DNA from 2 places in the uncultured Romboutsia sp. genome. Region 2 is predicted to be linked to the other one. Evidence: riboswitches for the same ligand, from Rfam matches in the RefSeq annotation. Region 2 holds a riboswitch; the other holds the start of a gene.
What was found. A riboswitch is a leader RNA that binds a small molecule or an ion and turns the genes downstream of it on or off. The one in region 2 is predicted to bind FMN.

Region 1 (21,205 bases), on a different contig from region 2:
TATTATTTATCAGAAAATGGAGTTTGCAAACAAATAATAAAGTTATCACAGTTTGAATTTGAAAACTTAAATATAGATATAGATGAAGAAATTAAGTATGTAGAAGAAGAAAATAGTATAAAACTGGCTAAAAATCAATCATTGGCGGTAAAAGAAGCTATAGAAAATGGAGTAGTTATAATTACAGGTGGACCAGGAACTGGTAAAACTACAACTATAAACACAATAATAAAAATATTCGAAAATAATAAAAAAGAAGTTATATTAGCGGCACCAACGGGAAGAGCTGCTAAGAGAATGAGTGAAACATCAGGAAGAGAAGCAAAAACTATACATAGACTACTAGAAATGGGATATGCAACAGATAGTGAAGAGCTTCAATTTATGAAAAATGAGGAAGACCCTATAACTGCAGATGTAATAATTATAGATGAAGTATCTATGGTAGATGTTTTACTTATGTATAGTTTACTTAGAGCGATAAAGCCAGGAACAAGACTTATATTAGTTGGAGATAGCGACCAGTTACCATCAGTAGGTGCAGGAAATGTTTTAAAGGATATGATTGATTCAAATGTAATAAATGTAGTTAGATTAAATGAAATATTTAGACAAGCTAGAGAAAGTATGATAGTAGTGAATGCTCATAAAATAAATAAAGGAGAGCCATTATTTTTAAATAGTAAAGGTAAAGATTTTTTCTTTTTAAGAAAAGGAACTAATGAAGAAGTTATAGAGGAAATTGTAGGGTTAGTAAGTGAGAGGCTTCCAAAGTTTTATAAATTAGATAAACTAAAAGATATACAAATACTTTCGTCTATGAGAAAAGGTGATTTAGGAGTAATAAACTTAAATAATGAATTACAAAAATATCTAAATCCACCACATAAGTTTAAAGTAGAAGAAAGTTTTCAAAAGCGTATATTTAGAGTTGGCGATAAAGTTATGCAAATAAAAAATAACTATACTAAAAAATGGGAAAATGAAGATAAAAGTGAGAGTGGTGAAGGTATATACAACGGGGATATAGGATATATTTATCATATTGATAAAGAGAATAAAAAAATATATGTCTTATTCGATCAAGTAAAAATCGTATCCTATGGATATGATGAATTAGATGAACTAGACCATAGCTTTTGTACAACTATACATAAAAGTCAAGGAAGTGAGTTTCCAGTAGTAGTTATACCTATAACATGGGCTCCACCAATGTTACTTAGTAGAAATTTATTATACACAGCTGTAACAAGAGCTAAAAAGTTAGTTGTACTAGTTGGGGATGTAAAATATTTAGAATATATGATAAAAAATAATAGAACTAATGATAGATATTCCAATTTATCGTATAAATTAAATAAATTTAGGGAAGAAGGATTATTGATAAAATAAATATGATACAAAATATTTTTTTGAATTTGATTACTAATTTAATTAATGTATTTTTAGATTTTTTATACCCTGAAAATATAAGTTGTATATTATGTGATTGTTCCATAAGCAAAAATACTACATACTCTATGTGCAAGGATTGTTTTAGTAATATAAATTTTATATTAGACGGATGTATTAAATGCGGTAAGCCTATAATTAATTATTCTTTAGAAGAACAAAGTATAGATGGTTGTAGTTATTGTTTAAATAAGAGTTTTTACTTTGATAAAGTAATATCTTGTGTAGAATATACAGAAATTAGTAAAAAAATAGTTTTTGGACTAAAATATAATAATAAGACTTATTTGAGTAAATATATTGCAACTATAATGAAAGAGAAATTAGATTTAGAAAATATTAAATTTGATTATATATTATTTGTTCCATTACATAAAAAAAGATTAAGACAAAGAGGGTTTAATCAAGCTGAAAAGATAGCTATGGATTTAAGTAAGATAGTAGATATACCTACTGTAGATAATATATCAAGAAAATATAATACAAAAAGATTATATAAATTAGGTAAAGAAGAGCGAATTAATGAATTAAAAAATGCATTTGTGATAAAAGAGAATATAATTGATTTAAAAAATAAAAATGTATTGCTTGTAGATGATATATTTACGACAGGCTCAACGGTTAATGAAATATCAAAGATTTTAAAAATAAATGGAGTAAATAAAGTTTTTGTATCTACTTTCTTAACTAGAACAGATACATTTTATGTTAAGGCATAATTTTCTATTGACATAATTCATTTAAAATATTAAAATAAGTTAGTAATATTTAGGTCTGTGGTTGAAAGTCCAAGCCAGTCGCAGGCAAAGGGATCCACGTAAGTCAACACTAAAAATGGGGTTGATGATCATGGTGCGGCTTAGAAGTAAGACCTACCGGTATAAAATCGAGAGAGCTAGTAGTGCGGCAAACCCAAGCGAACCCTCCAGTAGGCGAGTGTGGGGTCAAAAACCAGGTCAGCTAAATATTCAAAAGTACCTTTTTAGGTGCTTTTTTTTACAAAAAATTTGATTATATATTATAAAATTTGACATAAATACACAAATTAGTAACAACTTAAGTTGAAATTTGTGGATATATATAATGTTAAAAATAGCTAGAAATACACAAAAGTAAGACTTATTAACAATTTTATCCACATTATCAACAGGTATATTAGTGGATAATAATCCACATTGTTAACAGTTATTATTAAATTAAATAAATCTTTATTTAGTTGAATATATTAAATTATAAAAGCTAACAATAAAATAAAGGGTTTTATAACAGATATATAGAATATAAAAATAAAGTATAAATATTTATACTGGTATAACTGAAGGGAGATGTTCTTATGAATATAATAATATCTGGAAAACAAATGGATTTAACAGATGGAATAAAAAATGCCATAGAAGAGAAATTAGGAAGATTGGATTTCTACCTTCATCCAGCAACAGATGTAAAGGTTACAGTGAGTGCTAAAAAAGCAAGACAAAAAGTAGAAGTTACAATAATACCTATAAGTGGTCCGATAATAAGAGCAGAAGATATAGAGGAAAATTTATATGCAGCTATAGATGTTGTATATGACAAATTAAATAAGCAGTTAAGAAAATATAAAAAGAGACTACAAGATAGACATCAATCAAATGAAAGTATAAGATTTGATGCGATAGAGGATATAGAAGAAAATGATTATTCTTCAAATGAAGATAATTTAGATATAGTAATAAAAAGAACTAAGAAATTTGGTGTAAAACCAATGAGTCCGGAAGAAGCTGTTTTACAAATGGATTTATCAGAACATGATTTTTATATGTTTAGGAATTCTGAGTCAAATGGTATATCTATAGTATATAGACGTAAAAATGGTGGATATGGATTAATAGAATCGGAATAATATAGTATAAATAATTATAAGAGCTATTGATAAATTTAATTGTCGATAGCTTTTTTTGAGCAAATAATATTACATAGAGTATTTTTATGGTAAAATATATAGATATTATATAAATGTACGAGGAGAGATTTTAAACATGGGTTTTTTAGATAATTTATTTAATATGGCAGATAAAAAAGAGCTAAAAAAATTCAACAAGATAGTTGATAGCATAGATTCATTAGAGCCAAAATTTGAATCTATGTCAGATAAAGAGCTTAAAGACATGACAAATGTATTTAAAGAGAGATTGGCAAATGGAGAAACATTAGATGATATACTACCAGAAGCTTTTGCCGTTGTAAGAGAAGCCTCTAAAAGAGTATTAGGAATGAGACACTATAGAGTTCAACTTATAGGTGGAATAGTTCTTCATCAAGGTAGAATAGCTGAGATGAAAACAGGAGAAGGTAAAACTTTAGTTGGAACAGCTCCAGTTTATTTAAATGCTCTTACAAGTAAGGGTGTACATGTTGTTACAGTAAATGATTACTTAGCAAAGCGTGACAAAGAGCAAATGGGAAAAGTATATGAGTTCTTAGGAATGACTGTTGGGGTAATAGTTCATGGACAAGATCCACAAACAAGACGTGCACAATATCAATGTGATATAACTTACGGAACAAATAACGAATATGGATTTGACTACTTAAAAGATAATATGGTAATTCATAAAGAGCAAATGGTTCAAAGAGAATTAAACTATGCTATAGTGGATGAGGTTGACTCAATACTTGTTGATGAAGCAAGAACACCACTTATAATATCTGGACCTGGAGATAAATCTACTCATTTATATTCAGATGCTAATACATTTATATTAACATTAAAGCCAGATGATTATGAAATTGATGAAAAGCAAAAATCAGTTGCGTTAACTGAGTCAGGTATACAAAAAGCAGAAGTTTACTTTAATGTTGAAAATATAACAGATATAGCTCATATGGAATTATATCATCATATAAATCAAGCATTAAAGGCTCATACAAATATGAAAAAAGATGTTGATTATGTAGTAAAAGATGGAGAGATAATAATAGTTGATGAATTTACAGGAAGACTTATGTTTGGTAGAAGATATTCAGAAGGATTACATCAAGCTATAGAAGCTAAAGAAGGATTAAGAATACAAAGAGAGTCTAAAACTTTAGCTACTGTAACATTCCAAAACTATTTCAGAATGTACAATAAACTTGCAGGAATGACAGGTACTGCTAAAACTGAGGAAGAAGAATTTAAAGCTATATACAAAATGGATGTAGTTCAAATTCCTACAAATAAGCCAGTACAAAGACAAGATTTATCAGATGCAGTTTATAAAAATGTAGTTGGTAAATTTAATGCAGTTGTTGAAGATATAATAGAAAGACATAAAAATAAGCAACCGATACTTGTAGGTACTGTATCAATAGAAAACTCTGAATTAATATCTCAATTATTAAAGAGAAGAGGAGTAAAGCATGAAGTATTAAATGCTAAATACCATGATAAAGAAGCTGAAATAATAGCTCAAGCTGGTAGATTAGGTGCTGTAACTATAGCAACTAATATGGCAGGTCGTGGTACAGATATAGTACTAGGAGGTAACCCAACATTCTTAACTAAAAAAGAAATGAAGAAGTTAGGATATGATGAAAGTGTAATAAATAAAGTAGATGCTTCTTTAGAAGGTATAGATAGAGAAGGTAACGAAGAGTTATTTGCAGCTAGAGAAAAATACGAAGAATTATATAAAAAATATAAAGAAGAAACAAAAGCTGAGCAAGAAGAAGTTATGAAAGCTGGAGGGCTTGCTATAATAGGTACAGAAAGACATGAATCTAGAAGAATAGATAATCAGTTAAGAGGACGTGCTGGTCGTCAAGGAGACCCAGGTAGCTCAAGATTCTATATATCTTTAGAAGATGATCTTATGAGATTATTTGGAAGTGAAAGAATATCTAGTGTAGTAGAAAAAATAGGTCTTGAAGAAGATATGCCTATAGAACATAAAATGTTAACTAAATCTATAGAAGGCGCTCAAAAGAAAGTAGAAGGTAGAAACTTTGGAATAAGAAAGCACGTACTTCAATATGATGATGTTATGAATAAACAAAGAGAAATAATATATGCTGAAAGAAGACGTGTTCTTGAAGGTGAAAACTTACAAGAGCAAATAGAAAATATGATTCATTCTTTAATAGAAGAAGGTGTTATGTCATACTCTCAAGATGGATTTGATGCAGAAAGATTTGTAGAGTACATGTATAATTTATTCATGCCAAGAGGAAGCATAGAAGTTTCTGATATAGAAAATCTTAAAACAGAACAAGTTATAGAAAAAGTATTTGAAATAGCTATGAAGATATACAATGGAAAAGAAGAAAGAATAGGATCAGATAGAATGAGAGAAGTGGAAAGAGTTGTACTTCTTCAAGCAGTTGATAGCCATTGGATAGATCATATAGATGCTATGGATCAATTACGTCAAGGTATAGGTCTTCGTGCAATAGGTCAACAAGACCCTGTAATAGCATATACTGATGAAGGATTTAATATGTTCAATGAAATGAATGCTCATATAAAAGAAGACACTATAAAATACTTATTCAATATAACTATAGAAGAACCAGTTGAAAGAAAGCAAGTTATAGATGTTGACCATTTATCATCTAATGTAGATGAAGATGCTAACAGTAAAACAGTTAGAAAAGAAGATACTACAGGAAGAAATGATGACTGTCCATGTGGAAGTGGTAAAAAGTATAAAAAATGTTGTGGAAGATAATTTTGGAGGACCAAAATGTTAAATATACAAGAGTATAGAAGTAGTATGGAGTGTATGACTTCAAATATAGAAGAATTGAGGGATTCTCTTTGACATTGCTTCATTATTAATTAAGATACAAGAAAATGAAGAGAAAATGAATCATCAAGATTTCTGGAATGATAATGAGTTAGCTCAAAAAGTGCTACAAGAAAACAAAGGTTTAAAAGAAACTGTAGAAGAGTACAATCAATTAAAAGAATCTTTAGAAGAGATAGAAGTATTAATTGAAATAGGCTTAGAAGAAAGTGATGATTCAATAGAAAAAGAAATAGAAAAATCTATATCAAATCTTGAAAAAGAAATTGATAGGGTTAGAATAAAAACTCTTTTAAGTGGAGATTATGACAAGAATAATGCGATACTATCTATAAATGCAGGAACAGGTGGACTTGATGCTCAAGATTGGGCTCAAATGTTACTTAGAATGTATATAAGATGGGCAGAAGCTAAAGGATATAAAGTTAAAACATTGGATTTACTATCAGATCCAGAAGCAGGAATTAAAAGTGCAACACTTCATATAGAAGGGCTTAATGCTTATGGATACTTAAAAAGTGAAAAAGGAGTTCATCGTATTGTTAGGATATCTCCTTTTGACCCTTCTGGAAAAAGACATACATCTTTTGCATCTATAGATGTTATACCAGAATTAGATGATAGTATAAATATTGATATAAATCCAGCAGATTTAAAAATAGATACCTATAGAGCATCTGGAGCAGGAGGTCAGCATGTAAATACTACAGACTCAGCTGTAAGGATAACTCATATACCTACAGGTGTAGTTGTACAGTGTCAAAATGAAAGATCTCAACATAAAAATAAAGATACTGCTATGAAGATGCTTATGGCTAAACTTATAGAATTAAAAGAGCTTGAACAAAAAGAGAAAATTGAGGATATACAAGGAAAGTATTCTCAAATAACTTGGGGAAGCCAAATAAGATCATATGTATTCCAACCATATAAGCTTGTAAAAGATCATAGAACAAACGCTGAAATTGGAAATGTAGATAGTGTTATGGATGGAAACTTAGATTTATTTATAAATGAGTATTTAAAAATGAATAAGTCTAAAAATAGTTAAAATAGGGGCTTGAGAATTTAATTCTCAAGCCTTATTTAAAAGTATAAATTTAAACGAAAGAAGAGTGGGTTTTATGAATATAAATGATATTCTAAAAAAGGAATTTAATCTTAGAGATGAACAAATAAATAATACAATAAAACTTATAGATGAAGGAAATACTATTCCTTTTATAGCTAGATATAGAAAAGAAATGACTGGAGAAATGAGTGACGTTACTCTGAGAGCTTTTTATGATAAATTAATATATTTAAGAAATCTTCAAAATAGAAAAGATGATGTAATAAGAATAATTGAAGAACAAGGAAAGCTTACATCAGAAATAAAAGTAAGTATAGAAAAGGCGAATACTCTTCAAGAAGTAGAAGATATATATGCGCCATATAAACAAAAGAAAAGAACTAGAGCAACTATAGCAAAAGAAAGAGGATTAGAACAACTAGCATTAGATATATTAAATAAAAATATATCTAATATAGATGAAGAAGCATCTAAGTATATAAATCCAGAAAAAGAAGTAAATTCAGTTGAAGATGCTATTAAAGGAGCTAATGATATAATAGCTGAAATAGTTTCTGATGATGCTAAAATAAGAAAATATATAAGAGAGCTTGCATTAAGAGAAGGTGTAATAGTAACAAAAAATTCAAATGAAGAAAAATCAGTTTATGATATGTATTATGATTACAGTGAGTCAGTAAAAACTATAGCACCACATAGAGTATTAGCAATAAACAGAGGAGAAAAGGAAGATTTCTTAAAAGTAAAAGTAGAAATCAATAATGAAAAAGTAATAAACTATATAATAAATGAATATGTAAATGATAAGAATTTAAAAAATAAAGAAGTAATAGTTAGTGCAATAGAAGATTCATACAAGAGATTAATTTTCCCATCAATTGAAAGAGAAATAAGAAATACTCTTACTGAAAATGCACAAGAAAGAGCGATAAGTGTATTTGGAAAAAATGTAAAAAGTTTATTACTTCAAGCACCAGTAAAAGATAAGGTTGTTATGGGATTTGACCCTGCATTTAGAACAGGATGTAAGATAGCTGTAGTTGATAAAAATGGTAAATTATTAGATACTACAACTGTTTATCCAACAGAGCCACAAAATAAAGTAGAAGAATCAAAAAAAGAATTAAAAGCATTAATTGAAAAATACAATATAGATATAATCGCTATAGGAAATGGTACAGCTTCAAGAGAATCAGAAAAGTTTGTATCAGATATGATAAAAGAAATAGATAGAGAAGTTCAATACATAATAGTTAGTGAGGCTGGTGCATCAGTTTACTCTGCATCAGAGCTTGCAAATGAAGAACACCCAGACATAAACGTATCTTTAAGAGGAGCCATATCTATAGCAAGAAGACTACAAGATCCATTAGCTGAACTTGTAAAAATAGACCCTAAAAGTATAGGTGTAGGTCAATATCAACACGACTTAAACCAAAAGAAATTAGAGGGAGTATTAGACGGAGTTGTAGAAGATTCCGTAAATAGCGTTGGTGTAGACTTAAATACAGCGTCATACTCTTTATTAGAGCATATAGCAGGTATAAGTAAAACTATAGCTAAAAACATAGTAGCTTATAGAGAAGAAAATGGAGATTTTACTTCAAGAGCTCAAATTAAGAAAGTAAAAAGACTTGGACCACAGGCATTTACTCAATGTGCAGGATTTATGAGAATAGAAGGTGCTAAAAATCCTCTAGATAATACAGGTGTACATCCAGAAAGCTACGATATATGTAAAAATATGTTAGATATGCTTGGATATTCATTATCTGATGTTGAAAATAAAAATATATCAGATATAGATTCTAAAGTAGAAGCTATAGGTATAAAGGAACTAAGTAGTAAACTTCAAGTAGGAGAAGTTACTTTAAAAGATATAATAGCTGAAATTAAAAAGCCAGGAAGAGACCCTAGAGAAGAAGGAATAAAGCCTATACTTAGAACAGATGTATTAAAGATAGAAGATATAACAGAAGGTATGATACTAAAAGGAACTGTAAGAAATGTAGTTGATTTTGGTGCATTTGTAGATATAGGTATAAAAAATGATGGATTAGTGCACAAATCTGAGATGAGTAAAGGATTTGTAAAAGACCCTATGACAGTTGTAACTGTAGGAGATATAGTTGATGTAAAAGTTATAGGTGTTGATATGAATAAAAAGAGAGTAGCTTTATCTATGAAAATGTAGTTAAAGCAGAGGAGATTAAGATGATATTTATAAAAAATGGAACAATAAATACAATCACTAATGGAATTATCAAAGGTGATATTTTAGTAGAAAATAAAAAAATAAAAGCAATAGGAGAAAATTTAGAAGTACCTCAAGATGCAAAAATAATAGATGCAGAAGGAAAACTAGTTTTTCCGGGATTTATAGATGCACATACTCATTTAGGTTTATGGGAAGATGGTATGGGATTTGAAGGTGCTGATGGTAATGAAGAAACAGATCCTATAACACCTCATCTTAATCCTATAGATGGTATAAATCCTATGGATAATACATTTAAAGAAGCTAGAGAAGGTGGAATTACATCGGTATGCACAACACCTGGAAGTGCAAATGTAATGGGTGGAGAATGTATAGCTATAAAAACATATGGAAAAAGAATAGATAAAATGGTTATAAAAAACCCTGTTGCCTCAAAAATAGCTTTTGGAGAAAATCCAAAATCTTGCTATGGTAGAGATGAAAAAATGCCACAAACAAGAATGGCAATAGCAGCTCTTTTAAGAGAGCATTTAAAGAAAGCTGAAGAGTACTTAGAGCAAATTGAATTATATATGGAACATGAAGATCATGATAAGCCAGAATATGATATGAAAATGGAAAGTTTATTACCTGTTTTAAGAGGCGAGATACCTTTTAAAGTTCATGCACATAGAGCTGATGATATGTTTACAGCTATAAGAATAGCAAAAGAATTTGATATAAAACTTACATTAGATCACTGTACAGAAGGACATTTGATAGCTGATGAACTTGCAGAAGAAGGGTATCCAGTAATTGTTGGGCCATCTTTATCAGAAAGATCTAAAATAGAGTTAAGAAACTTAACTTTCGATACTCCAGGGATTCTTTCAAATGAAGGATTACAAGTATCTTTAATGACCGATCATCCAGTAATACCAGTACAATACTTACCTATATGTGCAGGGATAGCTGTAAAGCATGGAATGAAAAAAGAAAAAGCATTAGAAGCAATAACTATAAATCCTGCTAAAACCCTAGGTATAGATGAAAGAGTTGGGTCTATAGAAGTTGGTAAAGATGCAGATATAGTTATATGGGATAATGATCCATTTGAATTACAAAGTAATGTATTAGTTACTATAATAGATGGAAAAATTGTATATGAAAAATAAATTTTAAGCTATAGATGCTTTATTAAAATTTTACTTAAAGTGAGATAAAGTATATAATTTGATTATATAAAATGTTTTGCTGATATATAGATTAATTTAATTAAAATTTTTATTGAAAATTCTGAACTATTTTATTAATATATAGATATAAGGAAAATTAAATAGCAAGAAAGATCTTCGGGGCAGGGTGCAATTCCCTACCGGCGGTACAGCCCGCGAGCTACTTATGTAGCATGATTTGGTGAAATTCCAAAGCCGACAGTATAGTCTGGATGAGAGAAGAAAAGTTAATTTTTTGTATAGACATTTATATGTATTTTTATGCATATTATATAACTTGTACTCAAAAAATAAGCTCGAAGAAGAATCTCTTCGAGCTTTTATTTTTCCCTAATGAATTAAAATTAGGAGGAGTACAAAATGCAACAAACTATGAAAAAAACTAAATTTTTATCAACATCAAAACTTGTAAAGATATCAATACTTTCAGCAATTGGATATATACTTATGTTTATATCAATTCCATTACCAATGTTATTTCCAGATTTTCTAAAAATAGATATATCAGATTTAACAGCATTATTAGGAGGTGTAGCACTAGGGCCTATGGCAGGTGTTACTATAGCACTTCTTAAAAATTTACTTCAATTTGTAACAGGTATGTCAACTACAGGTGGAGTAGGAGAATTTGCTAACTTTTTAATAGGTGGATCTTTTGTTTTTACAGTTTCATATATATACTCTAAAAAAAGAGAGTTATCAGGAGTAGTTATAGGTCTTATAAGTGGAATGGTAATAATGACTATAGTAGGATGTATATCTAATTACTTTATAATATTACCTTTTTATGAAACAATAGGATGGCCAATAGAAACCGTAGTTGCAATGGGTGCAGCTATAAACCCAGTTATAGATAGTAAAATGAGTTTTGTAATATGGATGATAGCTCCATTTAATATATTAAAGTCTGGGTTAATCTCTCTATTAACATTACCGATGTACAAGAAAACAGAAAAAGTTTTAAATAGAGTTAAGTAATAAAATACCAAGTGCTTTTATAAGTACTTGGTATTTTTTATTACAAGTATATGCTGTTAGTAATATGAGGTATTGCGCCGATAAAATAGCTTAAGAAAGATAAATTTCATATTAGTTATTATAAATTAAAAAGCACTTACTTTCCGATAGTAAGTGCTTTAGGGGGAATAAGGAATATTTTAATTTGGGGGAGTAAATATCCCTTGTATCTTAAGTATGGTCACATAAGTGGAATTATATACATAGTTTAATAAAAATTTTTAGAAGTATATAATTAACAGAAGAAAGTATATATTATTGGATAAATAAAGTTTCTAAATGATACGTAGCTCAAGATAATTTTAAAAAAGAAATAGCCCATAGATATACTATAGGCATAAAAATTTATTTAAAAAGGGGTTAGGAATATAGAGAAAATAAAAAAAGGCTTTTAAAGACATATCAATATCTTTAAAAACCTTCATGGTTTTATTTAGCTTATATTCTTAATTAAATAGTAGTCAACTTATATCAAAAAGTCAACAACAAGATGAACATAAATTAGAAATACTTTATAATAATAAAATGTTATACTATAATAATATCTAGTTGATAATTATATTAAAGAAGACTCGTAATTTAATGGAGATGAAAATAATGGTTAAAATATATTTAGAAGATGAAAATAAAACTAAAGAAATTGGATATAAATTAGGAAATTTACTTACACCGGGAAGTGTAATATGCTTAATTGGAGATTTAGGAGCAGGAAAAACTACTATGACTCAAAGTCTTGCTAAAGCATTAGAAGTAGATGATTATATAACAAGCCCGACATTTACAATAGTGAATGAATATGAAGGAAAAATGCCTTTATATCATTTTGATGTATATAGAATTGGTAGTAGTGATGAAATGTATGATATAGGGTATGAAGAGTATATAAATGGTGAAGGTGTATGCATCATAGAATGGGCAAACTTAATAGAAGATATACTTCCAGATGAATATTTACACATAGAGTTAAAATATAAAGATATGTCAAGAGAAATGATATTAAATCCAGTTGGAGAAAAATACGAAAAAATAGTTGAGGAGTTGACAAAATAATGAAGGTTTTAGGTATAGATACATCTTCACTGGCTACAAGTGTAGCAGTTATAGAAGATAATAAGTTAATATGTGAATATACAATAAATACTAAAAAAACACATTCTCAAAAGCTTATGCCAATGATAGAGAATATGCTAAATATAAGTGATTTAAATATAAATGAAATAGATTTAATAGCAGTATGTGAAGGTCCAGGATCATTTACAGGATTAAGAATAGCTATGGCTACTGCTAAAGCCATAGCACATGTAAATAATCTACCTATAGTAGGAGTAAATTCAGTAGAGTTATTAGCAGGAAATATGAATTTATGTGATAAAAAGATATGTTCTATATTAGATGCGCAAAGAACTCAAGTTTATATGGGTCAATATAAATTTGAAAATAATAAGTTAGTTGAGTTAAAAGGTGTAGATGTAGTTGAAATAGATGAACTTATAGAAGAATTAAAAAACACTAATGAAGAATGGATTATAGTTGGAGAAGCTGTATATAAATACGAAGATAAAATTAAAGATATAGCTAATATACATGTACCAGCACCATCTCACAATGTAAGCAAGGCTAGTAGCTTATGCTCAATAGCTATAGAAAAATACAATAACAATATAGATGTTTATGATTGCTATAGCATAAACCCATTATATATAAGAAAATCTCAAGCAGAAGTTCAATATGATGAAAAAATGAAGAGGTTAAATGATGGAAAATAATATAGTGATAGAGCAAATGACATCTAAAGATATTGATGGAGTTTTTGAAGTTGAAAAAAATTGTTTTGAACATCATTGGTCTAAAGATGCATTTAAAAAAGAATTAAATAATGAGGTTGCAAGATATTTAGTAGCTAAATTAGATGGGAAAGTTGTTGGATATGTTGGTATATGGTTTGTAATGGATGAAGGTCATATTACAAATGTAGCAGTTCATAGTGATTATAGAGGAAGAAAAATCGGAGATAAATTAGTACAAGCTTTAGTAGAGCTTTGTAGAGAAAATAATATAGTATCAATGACATTAGAAGTTAGAGTTTCTAATATAGTGGCACAAAATCTTTATAAAAAATATGGATTTAAGCTAGCTGGAATTAGAAAAGAATATTATAGTGATAACAAAGAAGATGCCATGATAATGTGGAATGATATAAAGGTGGTGTAAATATGAAAGACATAATAACATTAGCTGTAGAAAGTAGCTGTGATGAAACATCTGTTGCAGTTTTAAAAAATGGTAGAGAAGTTTTATCAAATATAATAAATACTCAAGTTGATTTACATAAGAAATTTGGAGGAGTAGTACCAGAGGTTGCATCAAGAAAACATATAGAAAATATAGATGTTGTATTACAAGAAGCTTTAGATAAAGCTAATATAGAATTAAATGATATAGATCATATAGCAGTAACTTATGGACCAGGACTTGTTGGTGCATTATTAGTTGGATTATCACATGCAAAAGCACTTGCATTTACCTTAAATAAGCCTTTAGTAGGAGTTAACCATATAGAAGGTCATGTAAGCGCAAACTATATAGAACATAAAGATTTAAAACCACCATTTATAACTTTAATAGTATCTGGAGGTCATACTCATTTAGTAGAGGTTAAAGATTACGGAGAGTATGAAATACTAGGAAGAACAAGAGATGATGCATCAGGAGAAGCATTTGATAAAATAGCTAGAGCTATGGGACTTGGATATCCAGGTGGACCGATAGTAGATAGATTAGCTAAAGAAGGTAATAAAAATGCAATAGACTTCCCAAGAGCATACTTAGATGAAGGATATGATTTTAGTTTTAGTGGATTAAAATCAGCAGTTTTAAATTACTTAAATGCTAAGAAAATGAAAAATGAAGAAATAGTTGTTGAAGATGTTTGTGCATCTTTCCAAGAAGCAGTTGTTGAAGTATTATCTCAAAAAGCTATAAAAGCAGCGAAGGAAAAAGGATATAATACTATAACACTTGCTGGTGGAGTTGCATGTAATTCAGCACTTAGAGATAAACTTACTGAATTAGGAAAAGAAAATAATATAGATATAAAATATCCATCTCCAGTTTTATGTACAGATAATGCAGCAATGATAGGTTGTGCAGGATATTATAGTTACATTAATGGAAGAAGAGATGATATGAGTTTAAATGCGGTTCCAAATTTAAGAATAGGACAAAAATAAACTTATATATTAGATTTTATAAAAAGTTATAATACTCATACATTAAAAGCTAGATGAAAATATACATATTTCGTCTAGTTTTTTTTATTATATTAAATTCCAATATAATAAATCTACGTTACTATAATTAAATGTCAAAATATGTAGAAAAATGTATTATTTTACTTTTAAAAATAGTATAATTATATAAAAACAAATTAGGAGGAAGAATATATGAGTTTATTACAAAAAATAGAAGAAAAAAGAAATAGACAAATAAAAAAAGATAAAAACAAAAAAATAGCTATAGCAACTGCAGGTGTGGCAACAGGAGCTGTAGTAGGAACAATTGCAGGTGTATTAATAGCACCTAAATCAGGAAAAGAAACTATAGAAGATGTAAAAGAAAAATCAAATCAAGTAAAAAATAAAATAAATGAAAATATAGAAGATACTAAATTTAAGGTAAAAGAGTCTAAAGATAAAATAAAAGAGTATTTAGCGAAAAGAAAAAATGAGAAAAGTGAAAACGAGATAGTTGAAATAGAGCCATTACAACTAATAGAAAATACTGAAGTAGCTGAAGAAAATACAGAGGCTTAAAATGTACATAGATTTAAAGATAATATATTTTATACTAGCTACATTAGGCTGCATAGCTCTGATATACATAATAATAACTTTATCTAATTTAAATAAACTTATTAAAAATTCTAATGAATTAGTAATAGATAATAAAAATAATATAAGAAATTCGTTATTAAAATTACCAGAAGTAATATCTAATTTCAATGATGTTAGTGAAAATATGAAGGATATAACTGAGGTAGCAACTGATGTTACAGCAGATTTTATTGTGACTAAAGAAAATATGAAATCAAATATTGAAGTAGTGACAGAAATACTTAATATTCTTAAAAGTATATTTGGAAAATAAAAATTGAAATATATTTAAGATTAATTTTAAAGATATCGTAAAAATATAATTAGTAGATTAAATAAGAATTATAAAACCTATACAGTAAATTTATATAATTTTACCGTATAGGTTTTATTTAATATTTTAATTCATTTCTTTAACTATATTATTAGCCCATTTTTTAGATAATGCCCTTGGTACACCGAATATAAATTTAACAATTTCTTCAGAATAGCTAAGAAGAACTAGAATATATATAGGGGCACCTTTAATAGCAGCTAAGAAAGTAAGAGGTATAGAAGCTAACCACATACATCCTAACTCTAGGTATAAAGAATATTTTGTATCTCCACCACTTCTTAATATACCTATTACAATAAGAGTATTAAAGGCTCTTAAAGCTAACATTACACCCATTATAAAGAATATCTTTGTCATATCAGGAGCTAAATCACTTGATACACTAAACATCTTTAATAATATAGGAATATTTAATATTAATAATCCACCGCAAATTAGTCCTACTATAACTACTAATCTAGAGAAATTTTTAGCATAAGTTATAGCAGTATCTATTCTATCGGCGCCTAGTTCATTACCTAACATAATAGATGCACCAATACCGATGCACACAGAAGTTATAATAAAGAAATTACCTGTACTTGTAGCTATTTGGCTAGCAGCTATTGCTGAAGTACCTGCTTGTGAATAAGCTACAGAATATAGAATTGTACCAATTGCCCATGTAGTATCATTTATAAATACAGGTAAAGTTTTTGATATAAAGGTATTTATAAAATCTTTGTCTATAAGTTTAAAGTCTTTTAAATTGAATTTTAATATATAATCCTTTTTTATAAAGTATACATAGCTAATTATTAGAGTAAATTCTACGATTCTAGCTATTACAGTAGCTAAGGCTGCACCCTTAACACCTAAAGATGGTAAACCTAAATTACCAAATATTAAACAATAGTTTAATATGATATTAACTATTAAAGCTATAGAACTACATATCATACCAAGCTTTGGGTTTCTAACACTTCTAGAACCCATACTAAATACAGTACTAATAGCTATAAGTGGATAACAAAATACTATTATACTAAAATATTCTCTACATAATTTAATGACTTCAGGGTCTTTAGAGAAAATATTTATAATATTAGTTGGAAACAGAGTAGCTAAAAGCACAAATATGGCACTAAGTCCAACAGATAATAAAGTAGTAAAGCTAGTAGTCTTTTTTATATTAATTCTATCATTTTTTCCATAGAATTGAGAGATAAATACTCCAGACCCTCCAACAATACCTGATAATGCCATGTTAAATAAAAAGAAATATTGATTAGCAACCCCTATTGAGGCTACAGAAGTTTCGCCTAAACTACTTATCATAACTGTATCTATTATATTTACAGATGTAGATATAAGTTGTTGTATTATTATGGGAATACATAAGGAAATAAGTAATTTATAAAACTTTTTATTATTATCACTTAATGTAAATAATCCTTCCATTTCGTCACCTCTTTATATAAATTTTTATGATATAAATCATAACATAATAATGGTTTTATGTAACTATATAAAGACTATAATTAAAAAAGAATCTCGGAACAATAATTTAATATTATTCTGAGATTCTTTTTACTACATTAGGGACTCCCATTCTTCGTAAAGAGCTGATAATTTTTCTTCTAGACTAGCTTTTTGCAGGCTAACATCTTTAGATTTTTCAGGATTAGAGTAAACTTCTTCTTGGCATAAAAGAACATCCATCTCTTCTATCTTAGCTTCAGTTTCTTCTATTTCTTTTTCTATATTTTGTCGTTTAACTCTATTTTTTTTCTCAGCTTCTCTTTGTTCTCTTTCTTTTCTTTTTTCTTCTTTAAGTTGAGTTTTTGTTTTTTCTTCTATTACTTCAACTGTATTCATTTCTTGAATTTGTTTTTTCTTTTCTATATAGTAATCATAATTTCCAAGATATTCAGTAATTCCATTTTCATCTAAAACCAATACTTTATCAACAACAGTATTTAAGAAATATCTATCATGAGAGATTGTAAATATAGTTCCTGTATAACTAGATAGGGCTTCTTCAAGAACTTCTTTAGAATCTATATCTAAGTGGTTTGTAGGTTCGTCTAGCAATAATAAGTTTGCATTAGATAATATAAGCTTAAGTATAGCTACTCTAGCTCGCTCTCCACCACTTAAAGTTGATATCTTTTTAAATACTTCTTCACCTTCAAATAAAAATGCACCAAGCATAGTTCTTAAAGATGTTTGAGTTAATTGTTTGTTATCTTCCCAAATTTCATCAATAATAGTATTATCTAGATTAAGTGTTTTTTGCTCTTGGTGGAAATAAGATACGTTAACATTAGTTCCGAACTTTATGTCTCCAGATAAAGGAGTAATCTCATTCATAATTATCTTAAATAAAGTTGATTTTCCAATACCATTAGCACCGATAAGAGCAACCTTTTCTCCTCGGTATATATCTAAATTAAGATCTTTAAATAAAATTCTTTCTCCATACCCCATAGATATATCTCTTAATTGTAGAACATCATTTCCACTAGTAACAGAAGGGTTAAACTCTATTTTAGCTTTTTTTCTATAAGCCTCAGGTTTATCTAATACATCAACTTTTGCTAAAGCTTTTTCTTTACTTCTAGCTCTCTTTAAATGTTTTTCTCGACCGAAAGCTTTAAGTCTTTCTATTGATTCTTCTTGTTTCTTTATATCCTTTTGTTGATCTTCAAACTTCTTTAACTCTAGTTCTTTTTCTATAGCTGAAGCTTTAATAAAATCAGAATAATTACCATTGTAAGTTTTTAATTTTTTATTATGAATTTCGAAAATTCTATTTACAACTTGATCTAAGAAATATCTATCATGGGAAATTAATATTACAGTCCCTTTATATTGCTTTAAGAAAACTTCTAACCATTCTATAGCTTCCGAATCAAGGTGGTTAGTAGGCTCATCTAATAAAAGTAAAGTAGGTTTCTTTAAAAGAAGTTTACCTAATAAAACTCTAGTTTTTTCCCCTCCAGAAAGAATACTAATAGGTTTATCCATATCTTCATCGCTAAAACCTAATCCTTTTAAGACACCCTTTGCTTCTGATTTATATCCGTACCCATTCATATCAGAAAATGCCTCTAATTTATTAGAATACTCATTCATAAGCTTTTCTAGAGTGGTAGAGTTTGTATTTGAGCTTTCTTCAGAAATTTTGTGTTCTAAATCCCTTAGGTATTTTTCCATTTCTATTACATCTTTGAAAACTTCAAGAGCTTCTTCAAGGATTGTATTTTCAGAATAGAAATTTGTATTTTGCTCTAAATAGCCAATTTCACAATCTTTAGAAGTATATATATCTCCGCTATCATAACCATATATTCCAGAAATTATTTTAAATAGAGTAGTTTTTCCCGTACCATTAACTCCAATTATACCGATTTTATCGTACTCATTTACTGTGAAATTTACGTTTTCTAATATAGAATCTATTCCAAAACTTTTATTTAAGTTATTACATGACAAAACAATCATAAATTTCTACCTCCTTAAACTACCTAAAATTATAATGTTTTGGTATAATATAATCAAGGATATATATTTTTTGTTTGGGAAACATAAAAAAAATGTTAAAAATTAACTATCGGGAGGTGACAATATGGCAGAAAAAAACATATCTATGGCAGTAATAAGAAGATTACCTAAATACCATAGATACTTAGGTGATTTATTAGATAAAGATGTTCAAAGAATATCTTCTAAAGAATTAAGTGATATAATAGGATTCACAGCATCTCAAATAAGACAAGATTTAAATAATTTTGGAGGCTTTGGGCAACAAGGATATGGATATAATGTAGAAGCCTTACATAATGAGATTGGAAATATATTAGGTCTTAACAAAATATACAATGCAGTACTTATAGGAGCTGGAAATCTTGGTCAAGCTATAGCTAACTATGCTGGATTTAGAAAATCAGGATTTGAAATTAAAGCACTATTTGATGCAAACCCTAGAATGATCGGACTAAAAATAAGGGACTTTGAAGTATTAGACTCAGAAAATTTAGAATCTTTTGTTGAAGAGGATAATATTGATATAGCAATATTATGTATACCTAAAAATGGAGCACAAGATGTTGTTGATAGATTAGTAAATGTAGGAGTAAAAGGTATTTGGAATTTTGCACCTATAGATTTAGATGTTCCTAAAGGTGTGATAGTAGAAAATGTAAATCTAACAGAGAGTTTATTTACATTATCATACTTAATGAAAGAAAATGAATAAATAAAAAAGCTATCTTTATGTATAAATATACATCTAAGATAGCTTTTTATTTTTATTACTCTGGTTGAGGAGCGTCAACTGGACAAACTCCTGCACAAGAACCACATTCTATACAAGTGTTTGCATCTATAACGTATTTGTCATCTCCTGAAGATATACATTCAACTGGACATTCAGCTTCGCAAGCACCACAGCTTATACAAGCATCGTTTATCATGTAAGCCATTGTAAAATCCCCCCTTATCATAAATTTAATATAATTATAGCAAAAAAAATATTTGTTTACAATTAATTTGTTGAATGTATGAAAGCTATTTATTATTATAGCGTTGGTATTTCATTAAATTAATAAAAATTATTATAAATAACTCATTGTGCTAGTTAAATTTTACAATAATAAAACTCTAACAAATATAGACCCGTAAGGTTAGCAGCATTAATCTAAATGTGGGTTAATATAATGATGGAGCTTAATAATTATTATATCTAAGAAATTGAAAATTTAATTTACTTATTTACTATAATTTATACATAAGAAGTATAAGTCAAAACTTAAATCAATAAAATAATGATTATTTAGTTATTCTTGATTTGTTAACAAATAGCATATTTTCCAAAATGTAAAGGATGCTATATTTATATAATTGATTAAAAAAATATATATATTATGTATATGAACGATATTTAACAGATACAGTTAAAAAAACTTAAAGTTTTTTAGAAAGTTTTTAAAATTAGTTTATAATATTAAGGAGTATTTTATATTTTAAAATGAATTAATTTTCGACATAAAAAAACACATAAATGTGGAATTTATGTTATTAAATGACTTGAGACCCATAAATATCTTTACTTATAGGCATAATTGATATATAATATTAATTAAAGAATGTATTTTTAGGTGATACATTGGATAAAATAATTAATTTAATTAATTACAAATATTATATTTATACAAGATGTAAATTTAAAAATTATTATTAAAAATAGTCAGTTAATTTGTTAATATAAGAATAC
Region 2 (6,415 bases):
GAAGCTTCTGCACATACATAATCAAAGTGAGGTGTTGATCCTTTAATAACGGCACCTAAACATATTACAGCATCATATTTATCATTTTGAGCCATCTTCTTTGCTATTAATGGTAATTCAAAAGCACCTGGTACCCAAGCTATTTCAATATTATTCTCATCTACTCCATGTCTCTTTAGTCCATCTAATGCGCCTTCTAATAACTTTGAAACTATAAAATTGTTAAATCTCCCTACTACAATACCAATCTTAAGACCTTGTGCTACTAAATTTCCTTCTATCATTTTCATTTTTACTTCCTCCAGTTTTTGTTTATATTATTTTAAAATTAATTAATTTCTAATAATTAAGCATATGCTGTAATTTTTCTTGTTTTGTTTTTAAATAAAATTCGTTTTTCTCGTTATGATTCATTTGAATTGGAACTCTATCAACAACTTCAATTCCATAACCACTTAATCCATTAAGCTTCCTAGGATTATTTGTCATAAGCTTTAATTTTTCAACACCTAAGTCATTAAATATTTGTGCAGCAATTCCATAATCCCTCATATCTGCAGGAAAACCTAACATAATATTTGCCTCTACAGTATCATATCCTTGATCTTGAAGAGCATATGCCTTTAGCTTATTAATAAGCCCTATTCCTCTTCCTTCTTGTCTCATATATAGAAGTATTCCTCTTCCTTCTTCACTTATTTTTCTCATGGCTGCCTCATATTGTTCTCCACAGTCACATCTTTTAGAACCTAATGCATCTCCTGTTAAACATTCAGAATGAAGCCTTGCTAATACTGATTTTCCATCACTAATATCACCTTTAACTAAAGCTACATGATGTTCTCCATTTAGCTTATTTACAAAACCATACATTCTAAAATCACCGTATTTTGTCGGCATATTAATTTCAACAACTCTTTCTACCAGCTTTTCCTTTGTTCTTCTATATGCTACTAAATCAGCAATAGTAATTATCTTAAGATGATGTTCCTTTGCAAATTCAATCAATTCTGGTGTTCTAGCCATAGTTCCATCTTTACTCATAATTTCACATATAACTCCCGCTGGCTTTAATCCTGCAAGTTTTGGTAAATCTACAGCAGCTTCAGTATGTCCAACTCGCTTTAAAACACCTCCTGATTTAGCTATAAGTGGAAATATATGTCCTGGTCTTCTAAATTCATTGGAATCATTAGATTCTAAGACCTTTTTTATAGTTAACGCTCTTTCATAAGCTGATATTCCTGTAGTTGTATCAATATGATCAATAGAAACAGTAAAAGCTGTACCATGATTATCTGTATTATTCTTCACCATAGGATGTAGATTTAATTCTTTAGCTTTATTCTCTTCTATTGGCATGCAAATTAGACCTCTACCGTGGGTAGCCATAAAGTTTATTGATTCAGCATTAGCGTATTCTGCCGCCATTAACAAGTCTCCTTCATTTTCTCTATCTTCATCATCAATAACTATAATTATTTTACCTGCTTTAATATCCTCTAAAGCTTCTTCAATACTATTAAATTTAAACATTTCTCTTTCTCCTCCCTTACAAAAAACCATTACTTCTTAGAAACTCTTCATTTAATGAACATTTACTATCATCTTTTTTATTTCCTTCTAATCCCAAAAGCTTTTCCACATATTTCCCTATTAAATCACATTCAAGATTTACAGTATCTCCTATCTTCTTACTTATCAATGTTGTTTCACTTGCTGTATGAGGAATGATCGAAACTTTAAAGCAACTATCATCTACATAAGCCACTGTTAAGCTTATTCCATCTATAGTGATAGAACCTTTATGTACTACATATTTTAATATATCCGTAGAAGCATCTACAGTAACCCATATAGCATTATCTTCTTTTACAAAAGATATAATTTTCCCTGTGCCATCTATATGTCCACTTACTATATGCCCACCTAATCTACTTTGAATGCTTAAGGCCCTCTCAAGATTTACCTTGCTTCCAATATTAAGTTTCCCTAGATTACTTTTTCTTAATGTCTCTGCCATAATATCAGCCTCAAATTTATTTTCATATATATTAGTTACAGTAAGACAAACTCCATTTGTGGAAATACTGTCTCCTATATGTATATCATTTAGAACTATATTTGCCTTAATTACTAGTTTTGATGATTTTTCACCCTTTTTAATTCCTTCTATTAAACCTATTTCTTCAATTATCCCAGTAAACACTTAAGACTCATCTCCTTCTATATAACCTTGAAGTAAAATATCTTTTCCAATAATTGATGTGGATAGCTCTCTTACCTTAAAAGCATCTTTAAGATGGCTAATACCACTCCCTCCTACAGGAGTTTTAGATTTCATTCCACCTATTATTTTAGGAGCTATATAAACTAAAATTTTATCAACAATTCCACTTTCTAAGGCTGAGTAATTTAATGTTGATCCACCTTCTAAAAGAATGCTGTCTATATTTTGATTTCCTAATTTATGCATTAAGTCTTTTAAATCTACCTTTTCATTTTTAGATTTAGTTTCTATTACTATTATCCCTAAGTCTTTTAGTTTATGAATTTTCTCTTTTCTAGCTTTTTCAGTAGTTGCTATTATTGTTTTAAATTTCTTAGCAGTTTGTAATATTTTAGAGTCATATGGGATTCTTAGGTTGCTATCTACAACTATTCTAATTGGATTTCTTCCATTTGGAATTCTACAAGTAAGCTCTGGATTATCAATAATAACTGTATCTATCCCAATCATTATTGCTGTTAATTCATTTCTCAATATATGAACATTTTCTCTTGCTTCTTTGTCTGTAATCCATTTTGATTCTCCTGAAGTAGTAGATATTTTACCGTCTAATGACATTGCAGTTTTTAATACAACAAAAGGTTTCTTTTTTGTAATGTATTTAATAAATACTTCATTTAATTTTTTACATTTATCTTCTAGTATTCCTACAGTTACATCAATTCCTGCTTCTTGTAATTTTTTAACACCCTTTCCTGATACCAAAGGATTGGGATCAACCATGCCAATGACAACCCTTTTAATTCTATTTTCAATTATTTGGTCTACACATGGTGGTGTCTTCCCATAATGCGAACATGGCTCTAAAGTTACATACATGGTAGACCCTTCTATTAATTCTGTTTCTGCATCTTTAAATGCATTTATTTCTGCATGAGCTTTACCATAGCTTTCATGATACCCTTTACCTATTATTTTCCCATCATTTACAATAACTGCACCAACTAATGGGTTAGGATTCACTTTGCCAGCTCCCTTTCTTGCTAAATGTAATGCAACATCCATATAATACTTATCCAACTTTTATCCTCCTAATTTTAATACACTTAATAAAATTCGGACATATACAAAGAAAGCCCTAAGTATTAATATACTCAGGGCTAAATATACATATTTTGCTATTTAAACTTTATATACTTTTCAGAATAAACAACAAACTAAGTATCATACAAAATAATTCAAATAATATTCACTATACAAATTAGTAATTATTTATATTCACAATACAAATTATCATATAAAAAGCTCTGAAATATATAAAATATTTCAGAGCATAAGTAACACTAATAAAGAATAGCCATATAATTTCACTATATCTTGCATTTATTTTATCTTCTTCCATCCAGACTTTACTGTCGGCCTCGGAATTTCACCGAATCATGCCATATAGGCTCGCGGGCTTTACCGCCGGTAGGGAATTTCACCCTACCCTGAAGATTTATTAAGTTTTAATTATATTATATAAGTTTAATAATTTTATGTCAATATGAATAAAAAAGTTCTGATTCAATGTATCCTATTTTATCTTTTGCTAATATTTAGTTGTAATTTTAACTTATACACTATTTTACATTAAATCATACTATATTATTCTATTTTAAATCTTTATTTATGGTACAATTCTAAGCATCACAAATAAAGATGTAAGTTAGTTAATTAAATTCTAATATATATAGTAAATTCAGTGAATAATTTATAACAATTAAGACCTTTATTATACTTATAACATTAACTAAATACTTGTATCTAAAGTATTTTATCAATTTTTACTTTTCTAAATATATTGATATTACTTTAATACACAGATTTTAAAGCATTATAGTTTATCTTACTTCTTCATATATAGTATTTAATGGTGGTGTTGTTACTGACATATCATCCCCTTCATCTAATGAATCTATTGCTTTCATATCTTCACTAGAAATTTCAAAATCAAATATGTCCATATTCTCTTTTATTCTGTTTTCATTTGATGACTTTGGTATAGGTATAACTCCTTTTTGCATATGCCATCTTAGTACTATTTGTACTATTGATTTTTTATATTTTTGTGATAAATCAATCATTAAGTCATTAGATAGTACTCTTCCTCTACTTATAGGGCTCCATGCAACTACTTTAATATTATTATCTTTGCAGTAGTTAATAATATTATTTTTAGTACTAAAAGGATGAATCTCTACTTGATTTACCATTGGCATTATTTTTGCAGTTTTCTTTAATTCTTCTAAATGCTCAACTTTAAAGTTACATACTCCTATAGCTTTTACCTTTCCTGTCTCATATAAATGTTCAAAGGCTCTCCAAGTTTCAGCATTTAATTTATTTGGCCAATGTATTAAATATAAATCTATGTAATCTACTTGTAGGTTATTTAATGATTTATTAAAAGCCTCGATAGTATTATCATAACCATGATCATCATTCCAAAGTTTAGTTACTATAAATATATCTTTTCTATCTATATCACTTTCTTTTATACCATTACCTATACCTACTTCATTGTTATAAAATGAAGCAGTATCTATCATTTTATATCCTAAATTTAAAGCATTTTTTATTATTTTAGCTGTTTCTTCATCATCCCCTGATTTATATGTACCAAATCCTATTGATGGTATTTTTACTCCATTACTTAATAACATAAATTTTTCAACCATAAAATATTTCTCCCTTTATATTTTTAAAATATATTCTTATTACATTTTACCATATATTTCAAATTACTTTTATATATTATTTTAGCTTATTAGTATTATAAGTTTAATAATCACATATATATTTATAGTTCGATTTATTTTTATAAATTTGGTAAATACTCTTTCTAGGACAATTATTTTAATATTTAAGTTTAATAATTTGGAGGTAATAAAAATGATGCGACTATTACATAAATATGTTGATATACAAAAAGACTTTTTTATTGATTTATCAAAAAAATTTAAAGAAAATAAAATTGAAATTAGCAGTTGTGATTTAGAAAGATTAAAAACATATATAAGAATACCTACTGAATCAAATCGAGTTGCATTTGTAAATATATTAGAAAAGTATATTTTTACTTATAATATTAATGTCAATGATTTTAATATAAGTCAATATTTACTAGTTGAAAGCAGTAATGAATTTCAACAAAATGCTAATATATTCTTATCTGACTACTTAGAAAGATAATATATTTGTTTTTAAATATTAAATTGGTATTTTGTAAAAGTCATTATATCCCAATATATTTTATGTAACTTTAAGCAAAACTATAAATAAATTATAATGCTAAAAAAGGAGTTGATTGAATGAGTGACAGAAAACTTAGCATTTTAAAGAAAGTTCTTTCAACCACATTAATAATGATTTTACTAGGTTCATCTTTTGTATTTTGTGATGAAAAGCCAGTATCTAAAAATACAAAACTTATGCCCTCTGGTGAAGTTGTTGAATTAGGTGTAAAGCTAAAATATCCTATAGTAACAAGTAAGCTAAATCGTAATAAAACCTTAAAAGAATCAGATATATTATTGTCTATAGAATTAAACGGTGAAGAAATCACTCCTAATCGTAAAAATATAGAAAAAACTATGAAGGTTGAAAATTTACCTTTAAAAGCTACTTGTTATAGAAATGGAAAAGTTAAATCAATGGATATAACATCTGATGATCTTAGAGATTTTGAATTTGGTTACTATTCATTTTATCTAGGAACTGTAACAGCAATTGATTCTAAGGGTAATTTTATAGGGTTATCTCATAATTTAAAAGATGAACAAATGCCTTTTGATGTTTTAGATAATGCTATTTATAAAACATGTTATGTTCAAACAAAGAAAAATACACTATTTAATACTGGATATTTAGTTACGAGTGCAGAGGGTGATAAAATAGGTAAATTTACTGGTACTGGAGATGGTGGTATATGTGGAAAATTTGAAAATTACACATATAATCCTAATTTAGCTTTAGAAATAGGTACTCCAAAGGTAGGTACTGCTTATTTATATTGTAAATCTCCTGTAACTAATGAATTAAAGATGCATGAGATTGAGATAGCTCAAGTTGGAAAATATGTTTCTCAGATAAAGGTTGTTGATAAGGATTTGTTAAAATACCGTGGTGGTATAGTTCAAGGTA

Region 1: linked by a shared signal. The riboswitch ahead of Q5F54_RS00965 (ECF transporter S component) and the one ahead of ribD (bifunctional diaminohydroxyphosphoribosylaminopyrimidine deaminase/5-amino-6-(5-phosphoribosylamino)uracil reductase RibD) in region 2 are both predicted to bind FMN.

Annotation. Positions count from the first base shown of each region.
Region 1 is NZ_CATXCO010000005.1:1,351-22,555, reverse strand. Features, by position in the region: gene Q5F54_RS01000 (ATP-dependent RecD-like DNA helicase) at 1-1,392, shown strand, start outside; gene Q5F54_RS00995 (ComF family protein) at 1,395-2,171, shown strand; gene raiA (ribosome hibernation-promoting factor, HPF/YfiA family) at 2,786-3,334, shown strand; gene secA (preprotein translocase subunit SecA) at 3,471-6,140, shown strand; one part of gene prfB (peptide chain release factor 2) at 6,156-6,218, shown strand; one part of gene prfB (peptide chain release factor 2) at 6,220-7,269, shown strand; gene Q5F54_RS00975 (Tex family protein) at 7,343-9,484, shown strand; gene Q5F54_RS00970 (amidohydrolase) at 9,505-10,662, shown strand; FMN riboswitch at 10,832-10,950, shown strand; gene Q5F54_RS00965 (ECF transporter S component) at 11,083-11,700, shown strand; gene tsaE (tRNA (adenosine(37)-N6)-threonylcarbamoyltransferase complex ATPase subunit type 1 TsaE) at 12,337-12,789, shown strand; gene tsaB (tRNA (adenosine(37)-N6)-threonylcarbamoyltransferase complex dimerization subunit type 1 TsaB) at 12,789-13,505, shown strand; gene rimI (ribosomal protein S18-alanine N-acetyltransferase) at 13,495-13,950, shown strand; gene tsaD (tRNA (adenosine(37)-N6)-threonylcarbamoyltransferase complex transferase subunit TsaD) at 13,953-14,969, shown strand; gene Q5F54_RS00940 (YtxH domain-containing protein) at 15,183-15,551, shown strand; gene Q5F54_RS00935 (hypothetical protein) at 15,553-15,885, shown strand; gene Q5F54_RS00930 (MATE family efflux transporter) at 16,012-17,388, opposite strand; gene Q5F54_RS00925 (ABC-F family ATP-binding cassette domain-containing protein) at 17,521-19,434, opposite strand; gene Q5F54_RS00920 (redox-sensing transcriptional repressor Rex) at 19,559-20,188, shown strand; gene Q5F54_RS00915 (DUF362 domain-containing protein) at 20,244-20,414, opposite strand.
Region 2 is NZ_CATXCO010000040.1:1,405-7,819, forward strand. Features, by position in the region: gene ribE (6,7-dimethyl-8-ribityllumazine synthase) at 1-290, opposite strand, end outside; gene Q5F54_RS04665 (bifunctional 3,4-dihydroxy-2-butanone-4-phosphate synthase/GTP cyclohydrolase II) at 340-1,536, opposite strand; gene Q5F54_RS04670 (riboflavin synthase) at 1,553-2,209, opposite strand; gene ribD (bifunctional diaminohydroxyphosphoribosylaminopyrimidine deaminase/5-amino-6-(5-phosphoribosylamino)uracil reductase RibD) at 2,210-3,310, opposite strand; FMN riboswitch at 3,617-3,732, opposite strand; gene Q5F54_RS04680 (aldo/keto reductase) at 4,114-4,950, opposite strand; gene Q5F54_RS04685 (hypothetical protein) at 5,165-5,464, shown strand; gene Q5F54_RS04690 (SpoIVB peptidase S55 domain-containing protein) at 5,584-6,415, shown strand, end outside.